Regions from separate parts of the Pseudomonas sp. AG1028 genome, predicted to be linked through region 3. Evidence: riboswitches for the same ligand, from Rfam matches in the RefSeq annotation. Region 3 holds a riboswitch; each other region holds the start of a gene.
The links. Region 3 has a riboswitch for manganese ahead of mntP (manganese efflux pump MntP). Riboswitches for the same ligand answer to the same signal wherever they lie in the genome.

Region 1: another riboswitch for manganese. It lies ahead of FB481_RS02330 (TMEM165/GDT1 family protein); the one in region 3 lies ahead of mntP (manganese efflux pump MntP).
Region 2: another riboswitch for manganese. It lies ahead of mntP (manganese efflux pump MntP); the one in region 3 lies ahead of mntP (manganese efflux pump MntP).

Annotation. Positions count from the first base shown of each region.
Region 1 covers NZ_VIVP01000001.1:509,340-515,357, forward strand. The annotation lists gene FB481_RS02310 (CPXCG motif-containing cysteine-rich protein) at 26-208, shown strand; gene FB481_RS02315 (DUF2007 domain-containing protein) at 208-468, shown strand; gene FB481_RS02320 (SOS response-associated peptidase) at 502-1,119, shown strand; gene FB481_RS02325 (M48 family metallopeptidase) at 1,187-2,005, shown strand; gene FB481_RS02330 (TMEM165/GDT1 family protein) at 2,097-2,684, opposite strand; yybP-ykoY riboswitch at 2,776-2,919, opposite strand; gene FB481_RS02335 (methyltransferase) at 2,981-3,979, opposite strand; gene FB481_RS02340 (2-hydroxyacid dehydrogenase) at 4,052-5,017, opposite strand; gene FB481_RS02345 (LysE family transporter) at 5,124-5,753, shown strand; gene FB481_RS02350 (acetyl-CoA C-acyltransferase) at 5,783-6,018, opposite strand, start outside.
Region 2 covers NZ_VIVP01000010.1:171,703-177,720, forward strand. The annotation lists gene FB481_RS17955 (methyl-accepting chemotaxis protein) at 1-861, shown strand, start outside; gene FB481_RS17960 (hypothetical protein) at 942-1,847, opposite strand; gene mntP (manganese efflux pump MntP) at 1,851-2,417, opposite strand; yybP-ykoY riboswitch at 2,426-2,590, opposite strand; gene FB481_RS17970 (diguanylate cyclase) at 3,314-4,303, opposite strand; gene FB481_RS17975 (CHASE domain-containing protein) at 4,308-6,018, opposite strand, start outside.
Region 3 covers NZ_VIVP01000004.1:227,639-233,656, reverse strand. The annotation lists gene FB481_RS08295 (polyamine ABC transporter substrate-binding protein) at 266-1,351, shown strand; gene nhaA (Na+/H+ antiporter NhaA) at 1,544-2,911, shown strand; yybP-ykoY riboswitch at 2,999-3,165, shown strand; gene mntP (manganese efflux pump MntP) at 3,170-3,733, shown strand; gene FB481_RS08280 (membrane-bound PQQ-dependent dehydrogenase, glucose/quinate/shikimate family) at 3,946-6,018, shown strand, end outside.

The DNA.
Region 1 (6,018 bases), on a different contig from region 3:
CCTGCAAGTCACCCGGAGGCGCCCCATGTTGGAAACCCAGGATTACCAGTGCCCCTATTGCGGTGAACCGGTCGAGGCTGTGCTGGATTTGTCAGCGGGCGATCAGCAATACATCGAGGACTGCCCGGTATGCTGCAGGCCCATCGTCTTTCTGCTCGAAACCGATGGGCAGAGCTGGCATCTGGATGTGCGCGGGGAGAACGATTGATGAAGCGCGTTTACGAGCCGCAGGACTTGATGGAGGGCGAGTTGCTCAAGGCCATGCTGGCCAGCGAAGGCATCCGGGCACATCTGGTCGGCGCCCATCTGTCTGGCGCCGTGGGCGAACTGCCGGCCTGCGGGCTGCTTGGCATGCTGGTCGAGGACGTCGACGCCGAGCGCGCCCGCTGGTTGATCGGCGAGTACAATGGCGCGCAACCGCTACCCGGTGACGAGCCGGACTCTGTTCAGGGCGTATTGCTGTGTTGAACAGCTTGCGCCACCCATCCCGATGAGCCCTTCATGAGTGGACGCTTCGCGCTGTTTCGCTGGACGCCCGCCTTCGCGGCGCAGCCTGGTTTTCCCGCTGACCAGCTACCGCACTGGAACCTGGCACCTGGCTCCCAGGTGTTGCTGCTGCGCAGCGCACATGAGCAGCCCGCCTTGGTTCGTGCGCGCTGGGGGCTGACGCCCGCCTGGCTCAAGGATCTGTCGAAGACGCCATCCCACGCCCGTGCCGAAACCCTGAGCGAGCAGCCGATGTTTCGCGAGGCGTTTCGTCTGCGCCGCGGCCTGATTCCTGCCAACGGTTTCTATGAATGGCGCGGCGCGGCGCGCAAGCGCCCGTACTGGCTGAGCGGCGAGGATTCGCTGCTGTATTTCGCAGCGGTATGGCAGGCCTATCCAGTGGAAGGGCACGTGTACCTGAGTACGGCCATGATCACCCAGGCGGCCGCGACGCTGCGTCGCCCCTTGATTCTCGATACCGAGCAACGGCAGCGCTGGTTGGCCGCCGATACGCCGCCTGAGGAATTGCAGGCGCTGCTCGTCGCCAAGCCGATAGCGCTGCGCGAACGCGTGTTGAGCAATCTGGTCAATGACCCGAAGCTCGACGGGCCGGAGTGCCTGACGCCTGCCTGAGGCTTTGCTTGCACTGAAATACGGGCAGCCCCTAGCATACCTTTCTTAGTTACCAGGGAGATCCAGCATGAAACCGTCGTTGTCCATCACCACGCTGACCGCGGCTCTGCTGCTGGCAGGATGCCAAGCCGTCAATACCACCAGCGGTGGCTCGGTCGGCGTCGAGCGCAAGCAGTACATGTTCAGTGCGCTGTCGACCGATGAGGTCAACCAGATGTATGCCCAGTCCTATCAGCAAACGTTGAAGGAAGCCTCCAGCCAGGGCGCGCTGGACAAGAACAGTGCCGAGGCCAAGCGCTTGCAGCGTGTGGCCGACCGCCTGATCAAGCAGGCGCCGCTGTTCCGTCCGGATGCGGCCCAGTGGCAATGGGAGGTCAACCTGATCAAGAGCCCTGAGCTGAACGCCAACTGCGGCCCAGGCGGCAAGATCATTTTCTACACCGGCATCATCGACAAGCTGAATCTTACCGATGACGAAATCGCCGCGGTCATGGGCCATGAGATCGCCCATGCCCTGCGTGAGCACGGCCGCGAAGCGATGTCCAAGGCCTATGGCGTGAACTTGGCGAAGCAGGGCGCTGCCGCGCTACTGGGCGTCAGCTCGGACCAGATGGCACTGGCCGATGCTGCAGTGAATTACGGCATGACGCTACCCAATAGCCGCGGCAACGAGAACGAAGCCGACCTGATCGGCCTCGAACTCGCTGCACGTGCAGGCTACAACCCCAATGCGGCGGTCAGCCTGTGGCAAAAGATGGCCAAGGCCAGCGAAGGTGCGCCGCCAGAGTTCATGAGCACGCACCCATCCTCGTCGAGCCGTATCGCCTCGCTGCAGGCGGCTATCCCGAAAGTCATGCCACTGTATCAGCAGGCCAAGAAAGGCTGATCACGATGTGAAAAGCCGCCACCGTCTGCTTGGTGGCGGCTCAGCTTCAAGGCCAAAACCTTGTGCCGGCGTTGGTTTTGTCCCTGGGAGTTCAGCCGTTTAAAAAGCCACTCAACAGCATGGCCTGGTACGCCGCATAGATCGCCAGTACGGCGAAGGCGAGGGCGGCAAGCCGGCGAATCAGAGTGAGCGGCAGGCGGTCGGCCGCAAAGTTGCCGGCCAGCACCACCGGTACGTTGGCGATCAGCATGCCCAGCGTAGTCCCCAGCACCACCATGATGAAGTGTGGGTACTGGGCGGCGAGCATCACTGTCGCCACCTGGGTCTTGTCACCCATCTCCGCCAGGAAGAAGGCCACCAGGGTGGTCAGGAACGGCCCATAGCGTTTGAGGCTGGAGCTTTCGTCATCGTCGAGCTTGTCGGGGATCAGTGTCCACAGTGCCACGGCGATAAAGGACGCCGCCAGAATCCAGCTCAGCAGCGCGGGCGAGAGCAGACCTGCGACCCAGTTGCCTACCGCGCCGGCGGCCAGGTGATTGGCAAGGGTGGCGGCGACCATGCCCCAGATGATTGGCCAGGGCCTGCGAAAGCGTGCGGCCAGCAACAGGGCGAGCAGTTGCGTCTTGTCGCCGATTTCCGCCAGGGCAACGATCAGAGTGGGAACGAACAGGGATTCCAGCATCAGGCTTCCTAAAGGGGCGGGTAGACACGGCTATGACACGGACGACCTCCCCGCCCCGGGTAAGGTGTTCGTGTCATAGGTCTTGTCAAACCCTGTGCGGCGTTCGAGCCGAACGGCGCAGATCCATCTCGGCGGATCTTGGGTCGCACGCACCATGGTCTGTGGACCAAGTATGTTGATGCATGCCGGGCGAGCTGGTGCTCGCGGGAGACTACTCCCCTAGGACGCGCGCATTCTGCCCAAACGCCTCACGTTGGGCAAGGCCTGCGCCGCTCTGCCGCAGGCGACCTGCGTTACGGGCGGGTCGCCTGGTAGATACGAAAGCCATCGGCATCGGCCAGGGTCTGGCAGGGGCCGATATGCTGTTCGATCAGCGGCGGGTACTTGAGAAAACGGTTGGCCACCAGGCGGATCTGGCCGCCCTTGCGCAGATGCTGCGAGGCCTGGCGCATCAGGTCTTCGCTGGCCTGGTAATGAGTATGTACGCCCTGATGGAAGGGCGGGTTGCTCAGAATTGCGCTCAGTTCGAAGGGCGCGGCGGCAATACCATCGCCGCTGATCACCTCGGTCTGCAGCCCGTTGGCGGCCAGGGTCAGGCGGCTGCTGGCGACGGCGAAGGCGTCGACGTCCAGCATCGTGACTTGGCTTTGCGGATAGCGGCGCTTGAGCACTGCACCGAGCACGCCTGCGCCGCAGCCGAAGTCGAGCAGATGGCCATCTGGCAATTGATCCAGGTATTCGAGCAGCAGTGCGCTGCCGATATCCAGGCGGCCGTGGCTGAATACACCGGGCAGGGTGACTATCTCGAGGGGGCCGTCAGCCAGCGGCAGGCTGTAGCGCTGAGCCAGTGCGTTCAGGTCGGGTTCGGCCGGAGCCAGATCAACCCGCACCTCCCACAGCTGGCAGTGGCGTGCGCTGTCGAGCTTGCGCGGCTTGCCGTAGGCGGCCATCTGCTTGGCGGCACGTTCGACGCCGGCGCGCTTCTCGCCCACCAGATACAGCGGTTTGCCGGGCAGGCGGGAGGCCAGGGCGTCGAGCAGATAGGCCGTCAATTCGCGGGACTTAGGCAGGAACAGCACGGCCGTCTCGCAGGCGGCCGCCGGCGGCATGACGCCAAAGGCGCTACGCCCGGCAAAACGCCCTTCCAGTCGGGCGTGATCGCCTGCATGCCAGCTCCAGCCTGCAGCCTGTGGTAGCTGCCCGAGCAGATCATCGGCCGGCAAGCCCGCGAGCAAGGCGGGGCCAGCGAATAGTTCGGCCTGGCGCAGCAGCACTTCACTTCGCGGATCCATCAGCTATACCCCGGCAAAAGCGCGAAGGGTAGGGGCGTGGACCTTAAGCTGCAAGCCCGAGGTACCAAAGGATCAGTTGACTTGGCGTTTGGCATGGCCTGCGAAAAATCCCGCGGCGTTTTCCGCCAGTTGGCCGACGATCCGCTGGCGCGCCTCGCGAGCGCCCCAGGCGCTGTGCGGGGTGATTATCAGTCGCGGAATGTCGTCGGCCAGCAATGGATTGCCTTCTCTGGGTGGTTCCTGGGTCAGCACGTCGGTGGCTGCACCGCCCAGCTTTCCCGCTCGTAGGGCGTCGGCCAGAGCCTGTTCGTCGATCAGGCCGCCGCGGGCGGTGTTGATCACGAAGGCGCCTGGCTTGAGCAGATCGAGCTCGCGGGCTCCAATCAGGTTGCGGGTCTGTTCGGTGAGCGGGCAGTGCAGGGTCAGGGCATCGGCCTGGGTGAGCAACTCGTCCAGCGCGAGCCGATCAGCGCGGGGCGGGCGCCCCGGCAGTTGGCCATAGAGCACGCGCATGCCGAACGCTTCGGCCAATCTGGCTACTGCGCCGCCCAGCTCGCCATGACCGAGCAGCCCCAGCGTCTTGCCTTCGAGCTCGACGATGGGGTGGTCGAGCAGGCAGAACATGGGCGACTGCTGCCAACGGCCAGCGCGAACATCACGCTGATAGTCTTGCAGACTTGTGGCCAGGGCGAGCAGGAGTGTCAGGGTGTGCTGGGCCACCGAAGGTGTGCCGTAACCCTGGCAGTTGCACACGGTGACGCCATGCGCCCGGGCGGCGGCGAGGTCGATGTTATTGGTGCCGGTGGCAGCAACGAGGATCAGTTCGAGCTCGGGGCAGCCTGCCAACACGTCCGCATCGATCACCGCCTTGTTGCTGATCGCTACGCGGGCGCCCTGCAGACGCTCGATGATCTGCACCGGGCTGCTTTGGTCGTGCAGTACCAGCTCGGCGAAGGGCTCGCGCAGCGGCGCCATGTCCAGATCGCCGAGGTCGAGGGAGCGATAATCGAGAAACACTGCGCGGCCTGTTTTACTCATCAGCTGTACCTTTCTGGCTGTCCTGTCGGGAAGTAAAGTGCAGCCTATCAGAAGTGCTCTGCCGCAGAGTGCGCCCTTGGACCCACTAGCCAATCCTGGAGTCGCCGTGTACTGGATGGAATTCTTTACCGTTGCCCTCATCCATCTGCTGGCCGTGGCCAGCCCGGGACCGGACTTCGCCATCGTGGTGCGTGAGAGCGTGGCCCATGGGCGCCGTGCCGGTGTGTTCTGTGCGCTGGGCGTGGGCACCGGAATTTTTGTGCACGTAGCCTATTCGCTACTGGGCATCGGCCTGATCGTGTCCCAGTCGATCGTGCTGTTCAACGCGCTGAAGTGGCTGGCCGCCGCCTACCTGCTGTATATCGGCTTCAAGGCACTGCGGGCGCAGCCGGCAGCGCCCGGCGCGGTTCAGGAACAAGCCGCCGCTCCAGCGAGAACGCCACGCGGCGGCTTCGTTACCGGCTTCGTGACCAACGGCCTTAACCCCAAAGCGACGCTGTTCTTCCTGTCGTTGTTTACCGTGGTGATCAACCCCCACACCCCGTTGCTCGTGCAGGGCGGCTACGGCGTTTATCTGGCCGTGGCGACGGCCTTGTGGTTCTGCCTGGTGGCAATGCTGTTCAGCCAGCAGCGTGTGCGCGACGGCTTCGCGCGCTTGGGCCACTGGTTCGATCGTCTGATGGGCGCGGTACTGGTTGGTCTGGGGATCAAGCTGGCGTTTACCGAGCTGAAATAAGGGGCGCGAGCGCGCCCCTGACTGGTCTCTTACAACACCTCAACCGCGACCGCTGTTGCTTCGCCGCCGCCGATGCACAGCGAGGCGATGCCGCGCTTGCCGCCGGTCTGGCGCAGGGCGTTGATCAGCGTGACGATGATCCGCGAGCCGGTCGAGCCGACCGGATGCCCCTGCGCGCAGGCGCCACCGTAGATATTCACCTTGGCGTGAGCGAGGTCATGCTCCTGCATGGCCAACATGGTGACCATGGCGAAGGCCTCGTTGA
Region 2 (6,018 bases), on a different contig from region 3:
CAGCAGAACCTGCGCCATACGATCGTGCAGATCTCGGACTCTTCGACCCAGCTGGCTTCAGCCGCCGAGGAAATGACGGCGGTCACGGAGGCCTCCAGCCGCGGCATGGTCGCGCAGAATGACGAGGTCAATCAGGCCGCGACGGCCGTCACGGAAATGAGCGCTGCAGTGGATGAAGTAGCCCGCAACGCCGAGTCAGCCTCAGAAGAATCCAAGCGCACCCAGGGCTTCACCGAGGCCGGTTTGGAGCGAGTGTCGCAGACGCTGAAATCGATCCAGCGCCTGAGCGGCAACGTGGAACAGACGAGCGAACAGATCCAGGGGCTGTCGGATCGTGCGCAGAATATCTCCAAGGTCGTGGAAGTCATTCGCGGTATCGCAGAACAGACCAACCTCCTGGCCTTGAACGCCGCAATCGAAGCGGCCCGTGCTGGCGAACAGGGGCGCGGCTTCGCAGTGGTCGCTGACGAAGTCAGGGCATTGGCGCATCGCACCCAGATGTCGACCCAGGAAATCGAGCAGATGATTGCGGCCATTCAGACTGATTCCGAACACGCTGTTCAGGCGATGGGCACCAGCCGTGACCTGGCCAACCAATCCCTGGACATCGCGCAGGAGGCAAGCAGCTCCCTGGATCAAATCGCAACGGCGATCACCCACATCAATGAGCGCAACCTGCAGATTGCCACTGCATCTGAAGAGCAATCGCATGTTGCGCGTGAGGTGGATCAGAACCTTCTGCGTATTCGTGATCTTGCTTCGCAGAGCGCCGCAGGCGCCAGCCAAACAGCCAGCGCTTGCGGCGAGATGTCCCAGTTGGCCATCAATCTGAACCAGCTGGTGACTCGCTTCGTAGTCTGAGGCACGTCCAAGGCGGTTACTTTTGCCTGGGGCAGATACCTCCCAGGCAATGACATGCATGACCGAGCGGATGACGAGCGCTACTGAGCGTGATCGTCATCACCACCTGGCGGCGTGATCTCCAGGATTCGATCCCGGCCCCCCTCTGCAAGCAGGTAAGTGCCTTGGGGTGTAGGCGTAAGCATCTGGGGAGCCTTCAGGAAAGACAGTACGGTCTGCAGGCGCCCCTGTGAGTCGAGCAGCAGAAGACGCGCACGGTGCGTGGCGTCTTCGCCGATCCACAGTCCGCGCCGGTCGCACAGCAGGTACGTAGGTTGGTTCAGGTTGTCCAGTACGACAGGATCGCTTCCATCGTCGGTCAACTGACGTACCACGCCCTTCTGCTTTTCCGTGTAGAGCATCCTGCCATCGCCACAGCGCGTGACGGACTCCGCTTCGTCGAGGTGATCACGGACCGTCTCAAGGGCACCATCGCTCCACCGATAACGTAGCAGCCGCCCGTCCCCCTTGCGGTCCTCTATCGCATACAGGTAGTCACCGTCGTCCCACAAGCCTTGCACTTTCTGGCCCGTGAAGAGATCGGTGGATACGCCATCCTTGAAGTAACGCACCACCGCCCCTTCAGCTTCCTGGCTGTAAACCCAGCCTCCCCGAGCCGCTATCATGCCGTCGGGTTTGGACAGGTTGTTCAATAGGGTTTTCTGGCTGCCGTCAGGAGCTATCTGCACGATGCTCCCCTGTCCATGATCAAGCTCCTGCGACAGGATCAGTGCCCCATCTGCCAAGGGAATCAACGAGGCGACCTTGGGCAATCGATCATGGGCGACGCTATAACGCCAGCCCTCCGAAGCCTGTACCGGGTAGAAGTTCTGCCAGGCAAAAAATGCCAAAGCAGCTGCGATCAATAGCGCGCAGGCGCTAAGAGCGAAACGTACACGGCGAGCCCTGACGGTAGGCTGATTGTGTTCACGCATCACCTCGCTCATTGATCACACCGCTGACAGATGTTCAAAGAGGATGCCGGCGCCAACCAGCATCAACACTACACCACCAATGATCTCGGCACGTTTGCCGACGACGGTTCCCAAGACACGCCCAAGCATCACGCCAAGGGTCACCATCACCGCCGTAGCGACGCCGATGGCAGCTGCTGCAACCAAGATGTTGACGTCGACAAATGCCAGGCCTACGCCAACGGCGAGCGCATCGATGCTGGTCGCAAATGCCGTGACGGCCAGAACCCAGAAGGAGTGCTGGCCGGAACGCTCTTGCTCCTCTTCGTCCTCCTGCAAGCCGTTGTAGATCATATGAATACCAAGCAGCACGAGCAGCGTGAAGGCGATCCAGTGATCCCACTCCTCTGCGAAGCTGACGGCAGCTTGGCCGATGAACCAGCCGATGATGGGAGTGATGGCTTCGATGGCGCCAAAGATGAGGCCCGTGCGCAGGGCTTCGGTAAAGCGAGGTTTATGAAGGCTGGCGCCTTTGCCAATGGCTGCTGCAAAGGCGTCGGTCGACATCGCCAAGGCGAGGAACAGGAGAGAGATGGGATTCACGGTTAACTACCAGCCGGGCTATGAGTCAACGACACGTCCACACGCCCGACTTTAGGTGTGGATGCATCGTTGGTCTCGCCAACCGGCAGGTGTTCGTGCCACGGCATGTTGCCGATAATGTTGACACGAACGCTCTACGACCAAAGCCGTGAGCAGGCTACTCCCCAACAAGGGCGGCTACTATACTCAAAGTCATAGCCTGTAGAAAGCCTCATTGCGGCTACTCACGCGAGGCAGCTTTCACTAGTCTCAAGCCATCACATAGCCGGGAAGTGATCATTGCAAATCAGCGCGAAAGACCAGCAGATCCTGACAGGCTGAATCACGCCCGGAAAAGCGATTCATCCGACCTAGTGGCTCTACCTAATATCTCGGCTCTTCAAGGATCAGGATCAACCGACGCAAGGATGCAAAGCATGCTGCACCACACCCTCAAGTACGGTATTTGCCCAGACGAACTCGCCCGAGTTCTAGGCCTGGCGATGGACAAACACCGCCACACCCTGCTGGCAGTGCCTGGGGACATGAGGAACCTCAATGTCCCTCTGGAGAAACTTCTTGGCGCCATGGGTACAAAGCAGCTTCTCAATGAGCACGAGGTGACGGTTCTCAGGCATGGCGGGGAAAGAACAGTGCATCTTGTCTCGTTATGTGGCTGCAGTTCGTTTCAGTCGGGCTCGATAGTCCTGCCTTGGCTACCGCCGGACAACGTTGCCAAAGCGCGGGACAGGTACCCAAGCGCAGATACTTACTTCATCCCGAGCGATGGGCCAGGCGCGCCTTATCGGGCACCTGGTAGAGATGAGCTATCACGGTATCTGGCGACTTACCCCAACTCGAAAGCGATCTGAGCGAGGCCGGATCGCCTGTGGCCTGGCTTACGCGCCAGATGCATCTCAGCTGGAGCTCGCGGGACTGCCTGGTGCATCGAGCGCTTCTATAGCCTCGAAACGACTGCTGTTACGGCCGGATTGCTTGGCGGCATAGAGCGCCCTGTCTGCCACGCTGAGCAATTGCGCGGCGCCGAACAACAACCCCGGCGGGTTGGCTGATATATGATTCAGCAGGCTCCAGCCGGCGCTCTGTGCATCGAAACTCGCAACACCTACCGACACAGTCACAACGCCAAGCTCACTCGTCGCATGTGCAATGTTCAAGGCGCGTACATTTTCGATGACCTTGTCGGCAACCCGGCATGCGCCATCACGCGTGGTTTCGGGCAGCACGATCGCGAACTCCTCGCCCCCATACCGTGCCGCCAGGTCCATGGGGCGCTCTGCACAGCGAGCAAGCACGCGCGCCACCGCACTCAGGCATTCATCCCCCATCAGATGACTATAGTGGTCGTTGTAGCGCTTGAAGAAATCGATATCGAGCAGCAACAGAGAAAATGCACGCTGCGTGCGCAGCACCGACTGCCATTCGCGCTCGATCGACTGATCCAGCGCACGTCTGTTGGCCAGCCCCGTCATGCCGTCGGTCTGCGCCTGGCGGTTCAATCGGTCCATTGCCAGCTTCAGATGAAGATGGGTTTTGACCCGCGCGGCGACGATAGCAGGACGGATCGGCTTGCCGATGAAATCCACGGCGCCGAGCTCCAGCCCCTCCTCTTCCATGCTCGCTTCGGTATGGGCGGTGACGAAGATCACTGGAATGTTGCTGGTCGACGGGTCGCCTTTGAGAATGCGGCAGACCTCAAAGCCGCTGATGCCTGGCATCTGCGCGTCGAGCAGTATGAGGTCAGGCTGTTGCTGACGAGCCAACTCCACAGCCGCGTCGCCCTGGGTAGCAAACAAGACCTGTCCAAGCCCCGAGATGGCCTTGCTGAGGGCTCGGACAGCCGAAACATCATCGTCAACGATCAATATCGTCGTAGCGCGCTCCATCGTTCTAACGCTCCTTGCTCTTGGCACGGGCCTGGTCTAGTAACACCAGCGCCAACGCGTAATCCAGATTGTCGACTGCCTGCCAAATCTCGGCTACTTGAGAATCGCCTGCCATCTCGCGAATGGCGCTGGCAGCATGGGCAAAGCTGTCCAATGCGGCCATGTCGCGGTTGCGCAATTGTTCTTCAAGCATGGCGAGTGCCTGTTGCGCCTGGGTTTGATCGATATCGTCCACTGGCAACGAGGGTGCCTTATCCCGGAGCAGACGAGTGTGACCGTCCAGTTCGGCATAAGCGGCCAACAAGGCCTCGAGCGCAGGTCTTGTCGCCGCATCGGCCGCACCGTCACGCAGCAATTGCTCTACATTTCCCGCGCGGGCGGCGAGCTCCTTGGCTCCCAGCAACGCCGCGGTCCCACGCAGCTTGTGCAAGCGCGCTACCAACTCATGGGATGGCTGTGACAAGAGACGATGGTCAGCGAACTCCACGAAGTCCGCAAAGAACCGCTTCAGCGAAGACATGAAAAGAGCCTGATCATCTCCCAGTCGATTCGCGACATCCTGGCCATCAATTCCCGGGATACTTGGCCAATCGTCCGGGCCTTTGCTTGGCGAAGACAGTGCGAGTACCGGAAGCGGGCCCCCACGCTTGCGCTCCACAGCGAGGCGTAGGGCACGAATCAGGGCAGAAGGCTCCAGAGGCTTGGTCAGGAAATCATCCATGCCCGCCGCCTGGGCCTGCTGGCGCTCCTCGGCCATGGCGCCAGCGGTCAGGGCAAGCACAGGCAGGAGAGCCAACCCAAGATCGTCGCGTAGCCTACGGGTGGCTTCATAGCCATCCATTTCCGGCATCTGCACGTCCATCAGTACGGCATCGAAATGATCGGGCATCTGCTTGAGACGCTCGAGGGCCTCACGGCCATTGCTGCATGTCTGCACCTGGGCACCTTGCTGGGCGAGCAGCAAGCTGGCGACCTCGAGGTTGATGGCGCTGTCATCGACCAACAGTACCTCCATGCCCTCCAGCCAGCGGGCTACAGAAGTATCGAACTCGCTGGCGAGATTGATCCGCGTGGTATCGCCATCGCGATACACCAGGCACTCATTGACGGCATTGAACAAACGCGCACCGTCCACAGGGCTGGGTACTACTCGCTGCCAAGGCTCAAGGGGTTCGCGTTGCATGGCCAATTGCTGCGTCTGCTCCATGATCAACACCAGCGGCAGCCTCTCGCAGCCACAACGTTGCATCACCTGCCGCAGCAGCCGCACCTGGTCGAGAGAGGCAAGCAAAGCGTCCGGCAGGCGATGCTCCTGTGTGTCGGGCCGTTCCAGAAGCACCTGAAAATCGGTCGGACTTTCTACATGAGTCGTGCGCCAACCAAGGTCTTTAGCGATCCGAGTGAGTTGCTGAGTCTCACTCAGACCATCACTGAGCAGCCAGACATCGAGCGCTTTATCTGACCTAGCATGCTCGTCTGACTCACTCGCCATTTGCAGAGGCAAGTCGACAGTGAACTCGCTACCAGTACCCAACTGACTGTGCACGCCCACTCGCCCACCCATTTGCTCGGCAAGGCCACGCACCACCGACAGGCCCAAACCGGTTCCGCCGAACCGTCTGGTTGTAGAGGCATCAGCCTGCGTGAACGGTGAGAACAACTGCTCGGCAACGTCATGGGCAATACCACAGCCGGTATCAGCGACCGTGATATGC
Region 3 (6,018 bases):
CCACTTGACGTCGACTTTGAAACCAGCTCCGCTCGGTTACGCGCCTTAGTTCCTCCAAAGCGTTTTATTTGTGCACATGTAGGGGGAGTTCGCTGCGCGCCGTTCCCATTTTGTGAAAATGTGGCTGGCTTTTTGGTTGGGCACGTGTAGAAAAGACTCGAAGTCTTTGAAGGGTATTCAGGGTAATTCTGCGAATTCGTTCCTATGCTTGCCTCAAGTAGTGCCATTCACGGCTGCCTGACTTGTTGTTCCAGGAGAAACGACCATGAACAAGCTGCTGTTCGCCAGTCTCAGCCTCATCGCCTGCACCACCGTCCAAGCCAATGACAAACAGGTGCATTTCTACAACTGGTCCGACTACATGGGCCCCGACACCCTGAAGAACTTCGAGAAGGAAACCGGCATCGCCGTGGCCTACGATGTCTTCGAAACCAACGAGATGCTGGAAGCCAAGCTATTGTCCGGACACTCCGGCTACGATCTGGTGGTGCCGTCCAGCCAGTTTCTGTCCAAGCAGATTCGCGCCCAGGTGTACCAGCCGCTGGAGCGCGGCAAGCTGCCCAACTGGTCGCATCTGGATCCGCGTCTGATGCAGCGCCTTGAGGCCGCTGACCCTGGAAACAAATACGCGGTGCCGTATATGTGGGGGACGGTCGGTATTGGCTACAACGCCGAGAAGGTCAGGGCGGTGCTGGGCGATGGCGCGCCGGTTGATTCCTGGGAACTGGTGTTCAACGCCGACAATCTGGCCAAGCTGAAGGGCTGTGGCGTGGCCTTTCTCGATGCGCCGGTGAAGATTATTCCCCAGGCGCTGCATTATCTTGGGCTCGACCCCAATAGCCATGAGCCCGACGATTACACCAAGGCCTCGGCGCTGCTTCAGAAACTGGCGCCGTCGGTGACCTACTTTCACTCTTCGCGCTATATCTCGGACTTGGCCAACGGTGATATCTGCGTGGCGGTCGGCTATTCGGGTGACGTGATGCAGGCCCAGAGTCGTGCCAAGGACGCCGGCAAGTCGGTGGATATCCGTTATGTGATTCCGAAGGAGGGCGCCAACCTGTGGTTCGACATGCTCGCCATTCCCCGCGATGCCCGTAACCCCGATGGCGCCCATGCGCTGATCAATTATCTGCTGCGCCCCGAGGTGATCGCGCCGGTCAGCGATTACGTGGGCTACGCCAACCCCAACAAGGATGCCACCGCGCTACTCGAGCCGGGCGTGCGTGACAACCCGGGCATCTACCCGGCCGATGAGGTGATCGGCAAACTCTACGTGTCCGCCGACCTTCCAGCGCCAATCCAGCGCATCATCACCCGTGAGTGGACGCGGATCAAAACCGGGCGCTGAGCCCGCGTAGCGGCGCCTTGTGAGCGCCGCCGTTACGCTATTTCGACAGTTCTCTCATCTTGCATCTGATCGTCGGTGGGGCTGGTGCCTGAAGTGATCATCTGTGTAGGATGACGCCCGGGTGTTAGCCGCATGGTGCGGTGAGACAGGTCTGTTGCGTTGGTCGGGCCGCCGCGCGGAGCTCGTTCGTCCATGAAATCGCGCCCGTCCTTTCAGGATATTCCCCGTGCCCAGCGTTTGGCTGAGCATGCCTTCGCCTGCGTTCGTAACCTCCTTCATCGTGAAGCCTTCAGCGGTGTGGTGCTGCTGCTGGCCACCGCCGCCGCGCTGATCTGGGCCAATTCGCCCTATGCCGACAGTTATCACGCGCTCTGGCATGCGCCCGTGTCGTTTGGCTTCGGTAGCTTTGGCGTTAGCCAGTCCCTGCATTTCTGGATCAACGATGGCCTGATGACCCTGTTCTTTCTGGTCGTCGGCATGGAGATTCGCCGCGAGATGCATGATGGCGCCCTGGCCGATCTGCGCCAGGCGTCGTTGCCCATTGCCGCAGCCTGCGGCGGGGTGATCATGCCCGCGCTAATCTACGCCAGCCTCAATTTGAAGGGCGCCGGTCTGCACGGCTGGGCGATTCCGGCCGCCACCGATATCGCCTTCGCGGTCGGCCTGCTGGCCTTGCTGGGCAAAGGTATTCCTTCTGGCGTGCGCATCTTTCTGCTGACCCTGGCGGTGATCGATGACGTGATCGCGGTGATCCTCATCGCGCTGTTCTATTCCGACGGCCTCAACTACAGCGGCTTTGCCCTGGCTGGCATCGGTGCACTGGCAGTGCTGGGTCTGCAGCGCATTGGTATTGGCTCGGCTTTCGCCTATGTACTGCCTGGCGGCCTGATGTGGGGGGGGCTGCTGATGACCGGTGCGCACCCGACTCTGGCTGGGGTGATTCTCGGCCTGATGACGCCGGTGATCTGCCTGCCAACCCGCGAGCTGCCGCGTGATGCCGTGGGCCGTATCGCCCGTGAGCTGGAAGACGACAGTGGTACGGCGGTGGCGTCCAACGAAGCTGCCCAATCTGTGCGTGAATTGCGCCTGGCCCAGCGCGAGCTGTTGCCACCGGTGGTGCGCGTGCAACTGGCACTGCACCCCTGGGTCACCTTTGGCCTGATGCCGCTGTTCGCCCTGGCCAACGCCGGTGTGAGCCTGGGCGGAACCGATCTTTCGTCGGCAACTTCGCACTGGGTGATGCTGGGCGTGGCCATCGCGCTGCTGGTCGGCAAGCCGGCCGGGGTTATCAGCGTCAGCTGGCTGGTGGTCAGGCTTGGCCTGTGCCGCCTGCCGGCCGACGTGTCCTGGCGCGGCGTCGCGCTGATCGGTCTGCTGGCCGGGATCGGCTTCACCATGTCGATCTTCATCGCCAACCTGGCGTTCAGCGATGCCAACCTGCTGGCTGCAGCCAAGCTGGGCGTGCTGCTTGGCTCGCTGGCTTCGGCAATCTTGGGGTTGATCTGGGGTGTGCTTTACGTAAAGCGTTTGCGTAGCCAGGGTTCTTCCAGCGCGGCCTGATCTGCTGCTTGTCTTTCGGCCTTCGGCAAGCGATTGATACCCAGAGAAAATGGTTTTTTCGGCCCGTACTTTTGGGTAAAGTGCGGGCCTCTTTGGGGAGTAGCCTGCTGCCAATTTTATTTGGCAGCGTTCGTATCAACATTCTCGGCAGCAGCCGTGGTACGAACACCTTTCGGTTGGTGAGACCAATGACAGATACGTGCCTAAGGTCGGGCGCGTGTATCCGTCATTGACTCATAGCCCGACCGAGACGTAACCGTGAGCTTCCTATCCCTCGTTCTCCTGGCTTTCGCCATGTCCACCGATGCCTTCGCCGCGGCTGTTGGCAAGGGTGCTTCGCTGCATAAACCCCGTTTTCTCGACGCGCTGCGTACCGGGCTGATCTTTGGCGTGATCGAAGCTATTACGCCGGTGATCGGCTGGTTCATCGGCCAGGCGGCCGCCAGTTTTGCCGAAGAGTGGGATCACTGGATCGCCTTCACGCTATTGCTGCTGCTCGGCGTGCATATGATCTACGCAGGCTTGCGACCCGACGCTGATGAGGAAGAGGAAAAGCCCAAGTCCCATTCGTTCTGGCTGCTGGCCGCCACGGCGCTCGCTACCAGCATCGATGCGCTGGCGGTGGGCATCGGCCTGGCCTTCGTCGACGTGAACATCTGGGTGGCGTCACTGGCTATCGGCCTGGCGACCATGACCATGGCCACCATCGGTGTGATGCTCGGCCGTCTGATTGGCACCGCCATCGGTCAAAAGGCTGAGATCCTCGGCGGCCTGGTGCTGATTGGCGTGGGCGCAGCGATTCTCTACGAGCACACCATGTGATGCTCGCGCCCGCTGCGCTGCAGCGCGTTCGTCAGGCTTTTGCGGACGTTGGAGTAGGGCGGTTGCGAGTACTCAGCGAAACGGCATCGTGAAAAACGATACATATAGATGAATTCAGCCATGTTTCTGAATATTTCGACAGCCGCTGCGCTTGTATAATTGCCGGTTAATCGCCCGCCGGGCTCTTCTAAAACGACTTCTTGGATTATTCGATGGCAAACGATAGATCGCCACCTTCGGCTGTCGCGCGACTTTGGCTCGCGGCGCTCGGCCTGGTCATTCTGGCAACCGGCCTGTTTTTCAGCGTTTACGGGTACCGCCTGGTCGCGCTTGGCGGCAGTGCCTACTTCCTGATCGCCGGTGTGGTGATGCTGGTCGCTGGCTTACAGATCGTGCGTGCTCGGGCTTCTGGCGGTGTGCTGTTCGCAGCGGTGTTCGTCGGCTCCCTGGCCTGGTCCCTGTGGGACGCCGGCCTGGATTTCTGGCCGCTGATCTCGCGGTTGATGGTGCTGACCGGCTTCATGATCTGCGTGGCGTTGTCCTATCCGCTGCTGCAGCGCGGTAGCGGCCGTACCGCCAGGCCGGCGCCGGCCTTCGTGGCGGCCGGTGTGTTGTTACTGGGTTTCGGCGCCGCGGTATGGGGCATGTTCCAGCCCCATCCGGTGGTGGCCGCCAGTGGCAATGCGCCGGTGGCGACGCCGGCGAGCGAGGCGCAGCAAAACTGGGAGCACTACGGCAACACGCCAGGCGGCTCGCGTTTCGTCGCGCTGGACCAGATCACCCCCGATAACGTCAAGAATCTGCAGGTCGCCTGGACCTATCGCACCGGTGACGTCCCGGAAAGCCCGACCGGCAATGGCGCCGAAGACCAGCAAACGCCGCTACAGGTCGGTGACCGCGTATTCCTGTGCACCCCGCACAACAACGTCATCGCCCTGGAAGCGGCTACCGGCAAGGAAATCTGGAACCGGCAGATCAATGCCCAGCAGAAGAAGTGGATGCGCTGCCGCGGCCTCGCGTACTTCGATGCCACGCGGCCGATCGCCCAGCCCACGCAGCCGAATTCGACGCCCATCAAGGTGGCCAGCGTAGCGGCCGGCGCCGCTTGCCAGCAGCGCATTCTGATGAACAGCATCGAGTCCGAGCTGATCGCCCTGGACGCCAACACCGGCGAGTTCTGCTCCGACTTCGGCGTACAGGGTCGTGTCGACCTCAAGGCGGGATTGGGCAAGGGTGCCGATGCGGGCCAGTATTCACTGACCTCGGCGCCGACCCTGGCCGGCACGACCGTGGTGGTTGGCGGCCGTGTAGCCGACAACGTCAGCACGGATATGCCGGGCGGCGTGATGCGCGGCTTCGACGTGATCACCGGTGAGATGCGCTGGGCATTCGACCCGGGCAAGCCGGAAGATCGCGAAGCGCCAGCGGTGGGCGACACCTATACCCGTTCCACGCCGAATGTCTGGGCGCCGATGTCCTACGATCCGGACTCCAACACGGTGTTCATGCCGGTCGGCAGCGCCGCCATCGACCTGTGGAGCCTCAAGCACACCGCGCTGGACCGCAAGTACGGTGCCTCTATGCTGGCGCTGGACGCCACCACCGGTGATGAGAAGTGGGTCTATCAGGTCGTGCACAACGACCTCTGGGACTTCGACGTGCCGATGCAGCCGAGCTTCATCGACTTCACCCAGCCCGACGGCAGCAAGGTTCCGGCGCTGGTGTTCGGCACCAAGGCCGGCCAGCTGTTCGTGCTCGACCGCCTGACCGGCAAGCCGCTGACCGAAGTGCAGGAGCGTGCGGTGCAACCGGGGCAGATCGAGGGTGAGCGTTATTCGCCGACCCAGCCGGTTTCCGTCGGTATGCCGCAGATCGGTGCGGACACTCTGACCGAGTCCGACATGTGGGGCGCCACGCCGTTCGACCAGCTGATGTGCCGCATCAAGTTCAAGTCGATGCGCTATGACGGCCTGTTCACGCCGCCGGGTACCGACCCGTCGCTGAATCTGCCAGGCTCGCTGGGCGGCATGAACTGGGGCGGCCTGTCGGTCGATCCGACGCGCAACTACCTGTTCGTCAACGACATGCGTGTCGGTCTCGAAGTGCAGCTGATTCCTCAGCCAGCCAAAGGCAGCGTGCCGAAGAATGACGGCGGCGAAGCGGCCAACATCGCCAACGCCGCGGTACCGCTGGAAGGCACGCCGTACGCGATCAATGCCAAGCTGCGTTTCACCTCGCCGTTGGATATCCCGTGCCAGAAGCCGCCGTTCGGCACCCTGACCGCC